DNA from 2 places in the Proteus penneri genome. Region 2 is predicted to be linked to the other one. Evidence: predicted binding sites of a transcription regulator. Region 2 holds the regulator's gene; the other holds the start of a gene.
What was found. Region 2 encodes PurR, which represses purine synthesis genes. Its sites were predicted from a motif close to CANGCAAACGTTTGCNTG; they were not measured.

Region 1 (7,812 bases), 1.9 Mb from region 2:
CCGCTAATTTTTCAACATTAGTCGGTTCGGTCCTCCAGTTAGTGTTACCCAACCTTCAACCTGCCCATGGATAGATCACCGGGTTTCGGGTCTATACCCTGCAACTTATTCGCCCAGTTAAGACTCGGTTTCCCTACGGCTCCCCTATACGGTTAACCTTGCTACAGAATATAAGTCGCTGACCCATTATACAAAAGGTACGCAGTCACCCCATCCTCAAATGTCCCGCTTGCTTTTACTGTCAAACTGGCGCGATTTTTTAACTTCCGTTGCTCGTGTACTTCTATGTACACTGCGCGACGGCTTGAAAAAATCACCCCATTTTGTAGGTAAACGCTACGCTGTTTTCGAGTGGTTTTGCCAATCACTCAGTGCGAGGCACTTGAGTGATGGGGCTCCTACTGCTTGTACGTACACGGTTTCAGGTTCTTTTTCACTCCCCTCGCCGGGGTTCTTTTCGCCTTTCCCTCACGGTACTGGTTCACTATCGGTCAATCAGGAGTATTTAGCCTTGGAGGATGGTCCCCCCATATTCAGACAGGATAACACGTGTCCCGCCCTACTCGTCGAGTTCACAATAACAGCATCTTCGGATACGGGGCTATCACCCTTTACTGCCGGACTTTCCAGACCGTTCTCCTGATGCTGCCATTGATTAAGACTCTGGGCTGTTCCCCGTTCGCTCGCCGCTACTAGGGGAATCTCGGTTGATTTCTTTTCCTCGGGGTACTGAGATGTTTCAGTTCTCCCGGTTCGCTTCCTGACACTATGTATTCATGTCAGGATAATATCCATGGGATATTGGGTTTCCCCATTCGGAAATCGTCGGGTATAACGGTTCATATCACCTTACCGACGCTTATCGCAGATTAGCACGTCCTTCATCGCCTCTGATTGCCTAGGCATCCACCGTGTACGCTTATTCGCTTAACCTCACAACCCGAAGGTGTCTTTTCTTGAAGACATCTGGGTGGTGATGGCTGCGCAGATTACATTTCGTTGTTGGGCAGTGCTCGCCATGCTCACATACTTATGTATGTTGCGCTGGCTGTGCGCTGGCCGCCTCGAACTGTAAATTGCTCGCTCATCCCACTTTGATGTCGAAAAACACATTCAAAGTTTGAGATTTTGAGAGACTCATCAATATACCTCGGTGATATATTGATTTGTTTTCAATTTTTCAGCTTGTTCCAGATTGTTAAAGAGCAAAATAATTCGCAGTATACTATTGCTAATATACTCTGAATTATTAGTTTATATTCAAGAGATTATGGTGGAGCTAAGCGGGATCGAACCGCTGACCTCCTGCGTGCAAGGCAGGCGCTCTCCCAGCTGAGCTATAGCCCCATAATGCATTCTTAATACCGTTTTTTGTTACTCAGCTTTCTTTCTTATCGGAAATGTTCCTTTAATTAAGAATTGAGCTAATCGTAGTGAGACAAGGCGTGGAGTCACGAAGTTTACTTACAGTAAACGAGTGAGTTCACAACGCAGTATCAATACGATTTGGTAGGCCTGAGTGGACTTGAACCACCGACCTCACCCTTATCAGGGGTGCGCTCTAACCACCTGAGCTACAAGCCTATACCGGTATTTCTGCTCGTTCTTCATCAGACAATCTGTGTGAGCACTGCACATAACACGTATCTCTTAGGTAAGGAGGTGATCCAACCGCAGGTTCCCCTACGGTTACCTTGTTACGACTTCACCCCAGTCATGAATCACAAAGTGGTAAGCGCCCTCCCGAAGGTTAAGCTACCTACTTCTTTTGCAACCCACTCCCATGGTGTGACGGGCGGTGTGTACAAGGCCCGGGAACGTATTCACCGTAGCATTCTGATCTACGATTACTAGCGATTCCGACTTCATGGAGTCGAGTTGCAGACTCCAATCCGGACTACGACAGACTTTATGAGTTCCGCTTGCTCTCGCGAGGTCGCTTCTCTTTGTATCTGCCATTGTAGCACGTGTGTAGCCCTACTCGTAAGGGCCATGATGACTTGACGTCATCCCCACCTTCCTCCGGTTTATCACCGGCAGTCTCCTTTGAGTTCCCGCCATCACGCGCTGGCAACAAAGGATAAGGGTTGCGCTCGTTGCGGGACTTAACCCAACATTTCACAACACGAGCTGACGACAGCCATGCAGCACCTGTCTCAGCGTTCCCGAAGGCACTCCTCTATCTCTAAAGGATCCGCTGGATGTCAAGAGTAGGTAAGGTTCTTCGCGTTGCATCGAATTAAACCACATGCTCCACCGCTTGTGCGGGCCCCCGTCAATTCATTTGAGTTTTAACCTTGCGGCCGTACTCCCCAGGCGGTCGATTTAACGCGTTAGCTCCAGAAGCCACGGTTCAAGACCACAACCTCTAAATCGACATCGTTTACAGCGTGGACTACCAGGGTATCTAATCCTGTTTGCTCCCCACGCTTTCGCACCTGAGCGTCAGTCTTTGTCCAGGGGGCCGCCTTCGCCACCGGTATTCCTCCACATCTCTACGCATTTCACCGCTACACATGGAATTCTACCCCTCTACAAGACTCTAGCCAACCAGTTTCAGATGCAATTCCCAAGTTAAGCTCGGGGCTTTCACATCTGACTTAATTGACCGCCTGCGCGCGCTTTACGCCCAGTAATTCCGATTAACGCTTGCACCTCCGTATTACCGCGGCTGCTGGCACGGAGTTAGCCGGTGCTTCTTCTGCGGGTAACGTCAATTGACAAAGGTATTAACTTTATCACCTTCCTCCCCGCTGAAAGTACTTTACAACCCTAAGGCCTTCTTCATACACGCGGCATGGCTGCATCAGGCTTGCGCCCATTGTGCAATATTCCCCACTGCTGCCTCCCGTAGGAGTCTGGGCCGTGTCTCAGTCCCAGTGTGGCTGATCATCCTCTCAGACCAGCTAGAGATCGTCGCCTAGGTGAGCCTTTACCTCACCTACTAGCTAATCCCATATGGGTTCATCCGATAGCGCAAGGTCCGAAGAGCCCCTGCTTTGGTCCGTAGACGTCATGCGGTATTAGCCACCGTTTCCAGTAGTTATCCCCCTCTATCGGGCAGATCCCCATACATTACTCACCCGTCCGCCGCTCGTCAGCAAGAAAGCAAGCTTTCTTCTGTTACCGCTCGACTTGCATGTGTTAGGCCTGCCGCCAGCGTTCAATCTGAGCCATGATCAAACTCTTCAATTAAAAGTGTTTGATGCTCAAAGAAATCGAAAACTTAGCTATTCATAAATGAATTTACTTTTGTTGTTCACTCTTCAAGACTTGATACATCTAATATTTTAGAAGATATCGTCTCTGCGAGTGCCCACACAGATTGTCTGATAATTTGTTAAAGAGCAGTGCAACCTTCGCTGCCGTTTCCGGTCTTCTGCGTTGTTGCGAGGAGATGCATTCTACATCTTCCTCATTCAGTGTCAAGCGTTTATTTTCAAGGCTTTTCACTTTATTTTTTGTTCTCTCAGTCAGTTCGCTTAGCGCCCTGTGCCGTGACAACGAGGACGCATTATAGGGAGTTTTCTGAGGCTGGCAATAGTTTTTTTAAGAAAAAAAATCGTTTGCTTAATTCCACAGCAAAACCCCTAGTTATACGCACTTATCAACAATTTTATCCACAACCTTCCTTTTTACATAAAATTAGCATGTCAAACGCAATCGTTTGCGTTATTATGAGGGCTTATTAAGTAAGATTGATTTTGTGTCCATCTTCTGAAATGTTAGTTAAGCAAACACAATTTCACTGTATTAATGTGATTTAACTTCATCATTACTACCGTTATACCAAAAACCCAAGGGATAAAACTCATGCAACATCTTCGTCCTATCCGCCGTGCGCTTTTAAGTGTGTCTGATAAAGCAGGTATTTTAGAATTTGCTAAAGCGCTTGTTGAAAGAAACGTAGAACTATTATCTACAGGTGGAACTGCACGTCTATTAGCAGAAGCTGGCTTACCTGTTATCGAAGTTTCCGATTATACCGGTTTCCCAGAAATGATGGATGGCAGGGTAAAAACGCTACACCCTAAAGTACATGGTGGCATTTTAGGCCGCCGTGGCCAAGACGATGCAATAATGGAAGAACATGAGATCCGTCCTATCGATATGGTCGTAGTGAATCTTTATCCCTTTGCTAAAACAGTCTCTCGCCCTGATTGCTCATTAGCAGATGCCGTTGAAAATATTGATATCGGTGGACCAACAATGGTTCGCTCAGCAGCGAAAAATCATAAAGACGTTACGATTGTAGTAAATAGTAATGACTATGAAAGAGTGATTGAAGAAATGGATAATCACGAAAATAGCCTTACTTTAGATACCCGTTTTGATTTGGCGATTAAAGCCTTTGAACACACAGCGGCTTACGACGGAATGATTGCTAACTACTTTGGTCAGAAGGTTGCACCTTATTATGGTGATACTTCACAACCATCAGGTACTTTCCCTCGTACCTTAAATCTGAACTATATAAAGAAACAAGATATGCGTTATGGTGAAAATGCTCATCAGCAAGCTGCTTTCTATATAGAAGAGAATATAGAAGAAGCATCTATTGCTACTGCAAACCAATTACAAGGCAAAGCGCTTTCTTATAACAACATCGCTGATACTGATGCCGCATTAGAATGTGTGAAATCATTCTCCGAGCCTGCATGTGTTATTGTGAAACATGCAAACCCTTGTGGTGTAGCTATTGCGAGCACGCTCACACAGGCGTATGACAATGCATTTAAAACTGATCCAACCTCTGCATTTGGTGGCATTATCGCATTCAATCGGCCTTTAGATGCAAAAACAGCTAGTGCAATCATCGAACGTCAATTTGTTGAAGTGATCATTGCTCCTTCTATTAATGAAGATGCACTACCAATTTTAGAAACGAAACCAAATGTTCGGGTATTAGCTTGTGGCCAGTGGCAAGAGCCAAAACCTGCTTTTGACTTCAAACGAGTTAACGGTGGGCTTTTAGTGCAAGATCGTGATTTAGGCATGGTTAAAGAAGAAAACTTAAGAGTAGTTACTCAACGCCAACCAAGTGAACGTGAACTTAAAGATGCACTCTTCTGCTGGAAAGTGGCTAAATTCGTAAAATCAAATGCCATTGTTTACGCTAAAAACGATATGACAGTTGGTATTGGCGCAGGACAAATGAGCAGGGTGTATTCTGCAAAAATTGCAGGTATAAAAGCTGCTGATGAAGGTTTAGAAGTTGCAGGTTGCGCGATGGCTTCAGATGCATTCTTCCCATTCAGAGATGGCATTGATGCGGCAGCAGTTGCCGGTGTGACTTGTGTTATTCAACCTGGTGGCTCAATTCGTGATGATGAAGTGATTGCCGCGGCTAATGAACACAACATCGCAATGATTTTCACCAATATGCGTCACTTCCGTCATTAATAGGGTATTGATATGAAGATTTTGATTATTGGTAATGGCGGTCGTGAGCACGCTTTAGCATGGAAAGTGGCTCAATCACCGCTTGCAACACAGGTTTTTGTTGCCCCCGGTAATGCAGGTACAGCATTAGAAAATGGTGTTGAGAATGTGGCTATTAGTGCAACAGATATTCCTACATTGGTCGCTTTTGCCCTCGAAAATCAAATTGATTTAACTATCGTAGGCCCAGAAGCACCACTGGTTATTGGTGTTGTCGATGCATTTAAAGAAGCGGGGCTGACCATCTTTGGTCCAACAAAAGGAGCGGCTCAATTAGAAGGTTCTAAAGCCTTCACAAAAGATTTTTTAGCCCGTCATAAAATCCCAACTGCGGATTATCAAAATTTTACAGAAATAGCACCAGCACTTGAGTATCTCAATAAAGTAGGCGCGCCGATTGTTATTAAAGCCGATGGTTTAGCCGCAGGTAAAGGCGTTATTGTTGCAATGACGCAATCTGAGGCTGAAAATGCCATAAAAGATATGCTAGCAGGTAATGCCTTTGGAGATGCTGGGCATCGCATTGTTATTGAAGAATTTCTTGATGGTGAAGAAGCCAGTTTTATTGTCATGGTTGATGGTGAACATGTTATTCCAATGGCAACAAGTCAAGATCATAAACGTGTTGGTGATGGTGATACTGGTCCTAATACTGGTGGGATGGGCGCTTACTCACCTGCCCCCGTTGTCACTAATGAGATCCACCAGCAAGTAATGGAAAAAATCATTTACCCAACAGTAAAAGGCATGGCTTCTGAAGGTCATCGTTATCAGGGTTTTCTTTATGCTGGACTAATGATTGATAAACAAGGCGTTGCGAAAGTTATCGAATTTAACTGTCGTTTTGGCGATCCAGAAACCCAACCTATTATGATGCGTATGCAATCTGACTTAGTTGAGCTTTGTTTAGCTGGAGCAAAAGGCAATTTAAAAGATAAAGATTCTGTTTGGGATCCTCGTCCAGCTTTAGGAATTGTGATTGCAGCCGGCGGCTATCCTGCTGATTATCGCCAAGGTGATGTTATCGAAGGATTAACACCGACATCATCAACAACTGCAAAAATATTTCAAGCGGGAACAACACTCAATGACAAAGGCGAGGTAGTCACTGCCGGCGGGCGAGTACTATGTGCAACTGCATTAGGTGATGATATCGAACAAGCTCAAAAAAATGCTTATGCCTTAGCAAAAAGTATTCATTGGGATGGAAGTTTTTATCGCCATGATATTGGCTATCGTGCAATTGCACGTTTAAAGAAGTAAGTGACTAAATACAGCAGAAGGGAGTGATCACAAGCTCTCTTTTGTTGGCTCCCATTTACAGAAATCATGGTCGGCTACCATAAGCAACTGTTTACCTTCTGGTGAATCAAGCCAAGCAACATAAGAAGGTTTACTTGAATTACGTGTCCTTGTTTTTAACCAGCGTTGCTCTGGGCCTTCAAATGAAACACTCACTTTCTCACCAGCACATGTTGTCATTGTATTTTGATACCAGACACCCTGTACTAAGTTCACTTTTCCAATAGTAAGTGCTTCACTGATTTCACGCTCTTTATTTGCAGCAAATACCATTCTTAAACGTTCATCTTCTGTTAACGCGCGTTTTTGCTTCTGGCTTTCTTGTTGCATGAAAATAACTTCACCACGTTTGTTTAAACGAAGGTGCCAAGATGAAGGATCGTTACGATTAATAACTTCAGAGCGGATTTGCCAAAGTTTATTTTGGCGATACTCATAAAATGTGATGACAGTTTCTGGCTTTTTATAAAAGCTATAAACACTCATGATCACTTGAGGTTCTGACGTTTTATTATTTAGACGCCATAGACGTACAACACCTTCGTCTGCAATATAACCTGTTGCAGAAAATTCAGGGAGTTGCACAGTAGAAGAGCAGGCGCTGAGCAAAAAAGCAGATCCTATTGCTAACAGCCCCTGTCGTTTCAACAAAAGGGGAGTAAATCCCCCTCTATTGTTCATTCCGTTCAAAGGAATTATTTTACTGCGTCTTTCAGTGCTTTACCGGCAGTAAATGCAGGAACGTTAGCTGCTGCAATTTTAATTTCTTTACCAGTTTGAGGGTTACGACCAGTACGCTCAGCACGGTGATTTACCTTGAATGTACCGAAACCAACTAACTGTACAGAATCGCCTTCTTTCAGAGCTCCTGTTACTGAGTCGATAAACGCTTCAATAGCAGCTTTTGCCTGAGTTTTTGTCAGATCCGCTTTTTCAGCAACTGATTCGGTTAATTCAGCTTTGTTCATAAAATAGTCCTTAAAGTATGTTTTATCGTTTGAAAAACATCTGGTGAAAAAACTTAACTTATCTTTTTAAAAAGATGAATTAAGTAAAACACCTGAGCCA
Region 2 (7,812 bases):
GATACTTAAGCTATTACTGATAGCGCCTTCGCTGATAGCGAGTTCACGCTGCATCATACCGAATGCAGGCAAGTACATATCAATTGCTAAGTAACCTAGCATACTCAAACCAGCTAGGTACACCATGAAGCTCATAGGTGTTTTTGATTGTGTGGACGTTTTAGTATTCATTTTATTTTCTATGCTATGTGATGTAGAACATTTTATGTATTGTAACTAAGACTTATTTTACTTGTGAAACGGGAATATTTGGTTAATGCTGTGAAAAATTTTCAAAGGAATAAACTCTATGTGGTCAGAATACTCTTTAGAAGTTGTTGATGCAGTTGCAAGAACAGGAAGTTTTAGCTCAGCTGCGCAAGAATTGCACAGAGTGCCATCCGCCGTTAGTTACACTGTTCGGCAATTAGAAGAATGGCTTGCTGTTCCTCTGTTTGAGCGCCGTCACCGTGATGTAGAACTAACCGATGCAGGTAAAATTTTCATCAAAGAAGCACGATCTGTTATCAAAAAAATGAATGACACCCGACATCTATGTCAACAGGTTTCCAATGGGTGGCGTGGTCAATTTAGTATAGCAGTTGATGGCATTGTTAAACCCGAAAGAACACAACAACTTATTCTCGATTTTTATCGTCATTTTCCTGATATTGAGTTGTATGTCTACCCAGAAGTGTTTAATGGGGTATGGGACTCCTTAGTTAATGGTCGTGTTGATTTAGCCATTGGTGCAACAAGAGCGTCACCAATTGGTGAACGTTATAGTTTCAGGGATATGGGTTTTATGCCTTGGCGCTGTGTTTGTCATGTTGATCACCCATTAGCTAAAGCGGAACATCCACTAACGGATGATGAAATGCGACCTTATCCTAGCCTATGTTTAGAGGATACATCACGTAGTTTACCAAAGCGTGACACTTGGGCGTTAAATAACCAACGTAGAATGGTTGTACCAACGTGGGATATGGGGCTTGAATGTTTGTTGGCAGGATTATGTGTAGGAATGGTGCCTTGGCATCGTGCTGAGCCATTGATAGTCCAAGGAAAGTTAGTTACTTTGCAACTGGCACAGCCATTGCCAGACAGCCCATGCTGTCTGACGTGGGTCGATAAAAGTGAATCGCCTGCTTTGACATGGTTGTTAGATTATCTTGGAGATAGCCAAACCTTAAATGAGGAATGGCTTCGCTAGAAATCAGATAGCTGGATAAATAAGAATTAACGGCGGTAGTCGATAAAAGGACCGTCGGCAACTGAACGGCGCTCAACTAATCGCGGATGAACTTCGATTGTTTGGGCGTCTTCGCGTTTATTAACGATGCGATCAAGCAACATTGATAATGCCATTTGGCCTAAACGCTCTTTTGGCTGATGAACGGTTGTTAGCGCAGGTGTAAAATAACGTGCATTACGAATATTGTCGTAGCCCACAATAGAAATATCTAAAGGAACACGCAGGCCAAGTTCATCCGCAGCGCAAATTGCGCCCATTGCCATGACATCACCACCACAAAAAACTGCAGTAGGGCGCTGTTTTTGGTTTAGCATTTGATACATCGCTTTATAACCAGATTCAGGTTCAAAGTCACCTTGTACAATCCACTCATCTTTTACTGTGATTTTGGCTTCTTCCATAGCTTTTAGAAAGCCCTGTAGACGACCACCACCAGTGTTGCGCTCTAATGGTCCAGGAATAATACCGATATCGCGATGACCACGCTCAATAAGGTAACGACCTGCGATATAGCCGCCATGGAAAGCGTTATCGATAATGGTATCAGTAAAGTCACCACGCGCTTTTCCCCAATCCATGACAACCATGGGAATATTACGATAGCCTTCTAAAAGAGTCAGAAGGTGATCAGGATATTCAGAACACATGACTAATAATCCATCAACACGTTTTTGTGCCAGCATGGCTAAATACGCTTTTTGCTTATCAAGATTGTTATGTGAGTTACATAAAACCAGTGTATAGCCTTTGCTATAACAACTATTTTCAACTGCTTCAATCACCTCAGCGAAGTAAGGAGCTTCACTGGACGTGGCTAACAGGCCAATAGATTTGGTGTGATTGACTTTCAAACTACGCGCAACGGCACTTGGCGAATAATTTAATTCTTTTATAGCGGCCCAAACTGTTGCTCGTGTGTTCTCAGCAACAAAACGGGTTTTGTTGATCACATGAGAAACAGTCGTGGTTGATACGCCTGCGCGTTTTGCCACGTCTTTTATTGTTGCCATGGTGTGGAAAACTCCTGACCTTCATTGGTCTCTTTTATCTAATTTTATGGTTTAACTGCCAGTATAGTCATACATAGGGCAAACACTGGCAATAATTTAGCGATTAGCTGTGAATTTTGTATGATCTAGCTCAAAAGTGAAAGTATTAATCAATGTTATAAATTGTGCACTAGTCGCTATTTTAACAAATTCTGATATGTGATAATAATTAACCATGACAAGGTTATGGTTAATAATGTGTATTATAATCATTTTGAGGGAGAATAGATGGATACGGATCTGAAATTTGGTTTGAGTACAGCAGTAGCAGCGCTGGTTATGATTGTTATTTTTTCTACTCTGCTTTTCTAATCATGTTTTAATAAGTACTCGATTAATTTAAGTAATAGATTATCGAATACTGAATATAACAAAGGGCTCAAGGCCCTTTGTTATTATGTCATCAAAAATGAATCTCAATCATTCACCTTTGATTATCAATCTAAATTAAGCAAGGTTAGCTTCAACAAATGACCAGTTAACCAATGCCCAGAACTCTTCTAAATATTTAACACGTGCATTGCGGTAGTCGATATAGTAAGCATGTTCCCATACGTCTACAGTTAATAGTGGTTTATCTGCACCTGAAACTGGCGTTGCCGCATTAGAGGTGTTAACAATTGCAACTGAACCGTCAGCTTTTTTAACTAACCAAGTCCAACCTGAACCGAAGTTTTTTGCTGCGGCATCATTAAATTGCTTTTTGAATTCTTCAAAAGAGCCAAATGCCTTGTTGATAGCATCAGCAATTTTACCTGTTGGTGCACCACCTGCATTTGGTGCTAAGCAGTTCCAGTAGAAAGTGTGATTCCATACTTGTGCCGCGTTATTGAAAATACCACCATCGGTAGACTTGATGATTTCTTCTAAAGATTTGCTTTCTAAATCAGTACCTTTAACTAGGTTATTTAAATTAGTTACATAGGTTTGGTGGTGTTTGCCGTAGTGATATTCTAAAGTTTCTTTAGAGATATGTGGCTCAAGAGCATCTAACGCATAAGGTAATTTTGGTAATTCGAAAGACATTGCGTACTCCTTTAAACTATCTATTTCGGGTTTTGTGCCTGAAATCATTCCATCAAAACCATTTGAATCGATAGAATGAGGCAAATGAATCACTAATTTGTTACTATTTTGCTAATTATTTTAACAAAAATTCATTGAAATAACAGCTAAATATCTTTTATCTATAGTTATAAGCCATATAGATTAGTTATACTCATAAGAGTATAGCTCACTGAGCAACTCGTAAAGCAGTAAAATAATGGCTGTAATCAGAGCCTAGATTCTCTAATTGTGGCATATTCTGCTTATTCCATTATCAATGTGTACATCATTTTCACTACGACTAAGAATAGAAATAATGCAAATATTTGACGAACCCTTGGGATAGGGAGGCGATAAGCAACTTTCACACCGATAGGGGCGAAGAGAATGCTAGTAATACTTATTCCGATAAAGGCAGGTAAGTAGATAAAACCGAGGTAATAGTCATCAATATTTGTTTGATTCCAGCCATAGATAATACCCATGATGGTGCCTATGGCAGCGATGATGACACCAATCATTGAAGAGGTTGCAATACATTTACGTGTATTAAATCCCCAATGACTTAAAAGAGGAATAGTGATAGTACCACCAGCAATACCGATAAAACTGGATATAAAGCCAATTAAAGAGCCACCACTTGTTAACGCAGGTTTTGAAACAATAGGATCTTTCACGTTTTCAATACGTTCAGCTTCTTTCTTTTTAGTTAATAATCCATAGATGGTATATACCATGAAAATACAGAACACGATTTGTAATATCGTGTTTGACATTTTTTGTACCAGAAATGTCCCAACAAGCATACCGATGATAGTGCCGATAGATAATAGAGGAAATTGCTGCCATAAAATGGCTTTATGTTTGTTATGGGAATACGCTGAAGATGCTGTAGAAAATATAATCACAGAGAATGAGGTAGATAAGGCAATTTTCATCACCATATCTATTGGAATAGCTTGTTGACTCACTACATACATAACTACCGGAACAATGATTGCACCGCCTCCTATGCCAAGTAGCCCAGCAAAAAAGCCAGTAATACATCCTACTACAAGAAACAGCAAAATCATGTCCATAGTTAATACTCATCAGGTTTTATAACAAACCTATTTATATACATTATATCCTTTTAAGAAGGTAGCGTTTTATCTTAATGTATTGATTATGAAATTTAATGTGTTGGTTTTAATGTAAAAGTTGCTTTTTTCTTCTTCAATATAAAGGATAGTTAGTGATTGTGTCAGTAGTAAGAGGAAAAGAGTAAAATGAAGCACAGTCATAACCATCTGTAATGTATTGACTTATTTTTTATATTTCATGGTGTGTTTTTTATCAGTAATCCCATGGTTTAATACCAACTCATTGTTTTATATCGATAACTAAACTTATATAGAGGTTTCTAATATAAAGTGGTATTCTTCTTTCATGTTTTCCCCTATAAAGCATATCGAATATAAAAGGCTGTAAGGACTTAATAAATGACGACTATTGAAAAAATTGAACGCCAGATCAACGAAAACCCAATTATTTTATACATGAAAGGTTCACCAAAATTACCAAGTTGTGGTTTTTCTGCTCAGGCAGTTCAAGCTATCTCTGCTTGTGGTGAGCGTTTTGCGTATGTTGATATCCTGCAAAACCCAGATATTCGTGCAGAATTACCAAAATATGCGCATTGGCCAACCTTCCCACAATTATGGGTAGATGGTGAATTAGTCGGTGGATGTGATATTATTTTAGAAATGTATCAGCGCGGTGAATTACAGAAGTTATTAAAAGAGACTGCTGATAAATATCGTGGTGAAGAAGAAGCACAGTAATTAAATTTTTATCGTTTCGCTATTGAAACGCATAAAAATAATGAGTTCTTCAAGAAAAAGCCAGTTCATTAATAAACTGGCTTTTTCTATTATTCATAAATGTATCAGCGAAATTATGGCTTCAAGGTGTAGGTAATGGCCATCCACCCAGTTTTTTCCAGCGGTTAACTAATTCACAAAAAAGTAATGATGTGCGATTAGTATCATATAATGCACCATGCGCTAATTTGCTATCAAAAGGAATGCCAGCGGTGATGCAGGCTTTAGCTAAAATTGTCTGTCCTAATACCAACCCACTTAAAGCCGCAGTATCAAAGGTGGCAAAAGGGTGAAAAGGATTACGTTTTAATCCAGCACGTTCAGCCGCAGCCATGACAAAGCTGTGATCAAAATTTGCATTATGGGCCACAATAATGGCGCGATTACAATCTGCATCCTTCATTCCTTTACGTACCATTTTAAAAATAGCATGCAAAGCTTCATATTCACTGACTGCGCCACGAAGTGGATTTGTTGGATCAATGCCTGTAAATTCTAAGGCAGCAGGTTCTAAGTTAGCCCCTTCAAAAGGTTCAACATGAAAATGTAATGTGTTATCAGGTTTTAGCCAACCTTGTTCATCCATTTTTAATGTAATAGCGGCGATTTCAAGTAAACCGTCTGTTTTCGCATTAAATCCACCTGTTTCAACATCAATAACTACAGGGTAGTAACCTCGAAAACGGTTACAAAGCTTATTGGGATTATTTATATCAGGCATTAAGTTGTACTTATCCGATAAAAATAAAATATCGGAAATTGATAATCAGTAAGGCCAGAAAGATAACATATGTATCTTTCTGGTTTTTATAAAAATTAGTTACCTAGAGCGTGACTTGCACTTTTATTTTCGATGAGCTCGATTTTATATCCATCAGGATCTTCAACAAAAGCAATAATTGTTGATCCACCTTTTACTGGGCCAGCATCACGGGTAACATTACCGCCAGCTTGGCGAATGGCTTCACAGGTCGCGGCAACATCATCAACACCTAATGCTACATGCCCAAAAGCAGTTCCCATTTCGTAGCTATTTACACCCCAGTTATAGGTTAATTCGATAACTGCACCAGTGCTTTCATCACCATAACCAACAAAAGCTAACGAGTATTTATATTCCTCATTCTCGCTAGTGCGTAGAAGTTGCATACCTAAAACCTTGGTATAAAAGTCGATAGAACGTTGTAAGTCGCCCACACGGATCATGGTATGAAGTACTCGCATATAAACCTCTTGTGTTTTTTAATGATTAAACCCTACAGATAAACTGATGGCGGGGTACTATAACGCGTTAAAGCCCTAAAGTTCAATTTTACTACGCTTTTAACAGTTCAATAAATCATGTTGTGCAGATAATATCTCTATTAACTATACTCTATTGTAACAAACAATAGGGAGGGAAAATCAAATGCAGGAACAATTAGAATTTTTTGATATTCCTAGTCCTTGTATTGGGCGTTGTGAAATGAATATGCAAGGATATTGTGTTGGCTGCTATCGCAGCCGTCAAGAGCGGTTTAATTGGTCAACAATGAATCAACAAGAGAAAAGAAATATATTACGGCTTTGTCAGCAACGTTATTTAAGGTCATTAAAGAAATTGGGTTCTACAATTGAAAAAGAAAATAAACAACTCAATTTATTTTAAATATTCTATTTATTTTTTAATATTAAAATAATAATTAACTATCTTTTTAATTCATTATTTTTATTTATTGTAGTTATGATGTTTATTATTTTTTCTTTATTAATCTAAGGTTGATATTTTAAATTGTTACCATGCTGTATTATTTTTAATTGATTGATTGTAAATGTGTTTTTTTTGCTTCTGCTATTGTCTGTAAAATAATAATTATTATTATGTAAAAAAATATAGATTAGTTTTTATAACAAGGTTATTCTTTATGAACTTTCATGGCTAGAAAGAAATGGTTTAATTATGTCTGGAAAATAATTACTTATCTAATAAATGGGATTATAACTATATTAGTTATTAAAGGTAATGTTTTAATTAAAAAGAATAGGTAAATATCGTATTAAAAATGAATATCTAAACTTTGTAATAAGTTGACTGAAAATGCTAATTAAGGAGAGATAAGTGGAATCAACATTAGGAGCTGATTTAGCGCGTTTAGTTCGATTATGGCGTGCTTTAATTGATCATCGTCTCAAACCATTAAAATTAACTCAAACCCATTGGATTACTTTGTATAATATCAGCCAATTACCTCCAGAGCAGTCACAAATCCAATTGGCAAAAGCGATAGGAATCGAACAGCCGTCTTTAGTGAGAACCTTAGATCAACTGGAAGAGAAAAAACTGATATGTCGCCATACATGTGCAAATGATCGTAGAGCAAAACGTATAAAATTAACAAAAGAATCTGAACCTTTTATTAATGAGGTTTATGCTGTTATAGAAAAAACGAGACGAGAAATATTAGGTGGTATTCAACGAGAGGAAATAGAAAGACTAATAAGTACAATCCAAAAACTAGAAAAAAATATAAATAGGTTAAATGACTAATAATTTCAAATTTAATATATATTCTAATTAAATAATATTAATTATATGATGATAACAATACTCTCAATAATCCAATGTTCAGCTAGAACACAA

Region 1: a site for PurR is predicted at 3,657-3,674, ahead of purH (bifunctional phosphoribosylaminoimidazolecarboxamide formyltransferase/IMP cyclohydrolase). Genes of this name have one in related genera too.

What each region holds. Positions count from the first base shown of each region.
Region 1 covers NZ_CP059690.1:3,137,382-3,145,193, forward strand. The annotation lists rRNA gene H1225_RS14100 (23S ribosomal RNA) at 1-933, opposite strand, end outside; tRNA gene H1225_RS14105 (tRNA-Ala) at 1,272-1,347, opposite strand; tRNA gene H1225_RS14110 (tRNA-Ile) at 1,508-1,584, opposite strand; rRNA gene H1225_RS14115 (16S ribosomal RNA) at 1,656-3,195, opposite strand; gene purH (bifunctional phosphoribosylaminoimidazolecarboxamide formyltransferase/IMP cyclohydrolase) at 3,814-5,403, shown strand; gene purD (phosphoribosylamine--glycine ligase) at 5,416-6,705, shown strand; gene H1225_RS14130 (DUF1481 domain-containing protein) at 6,733-7,395, opposite strand; gene H1225_RS14135 (HU family DNA-binding protein) at 7,440-7,712, opposite strand.
Region 2 covers NZ_CP059690.1:1,264,716-1,272,527, forward strand. The annotation lists gene punC (purine nucleoside transporter PunC) at 1-171, opposite strand, end outside; gene punR (DNA-binding transcriptional activator PunR) at 290-1,192, shown strand; gene purR (HTH-type transcriptional repressor PurR) at 1,219-2,244, opposite strand; gene cydH (cytochrome bd-I oxidase subunit CydH) at 2,512-2,595, shown strand; gene sodB (superoxide dismutase [Fe]) at 2,731-3,309, opposite strand; gene H1225_RS05795 (sulfite exporter TauE/SafE family protein) at 3,594-4,409, opposite strand; gene H1225_RS05800 (Grx4 family monothiol glutaredoxin) at 4,812-5,153, shown strand; gene rnt (ribonuclease T) at 5,275-5,913, opposite strand; gene gloA (lactoylglutathione lyase) at 6,009-6,416, opposite strand; gene H1225_RS05815 (DUF1289 domain-containing protein) at 6,601-6,840, shown strand; gene slyA (transcriptional regulator SlyA) at 7,291-7,719, shown strand.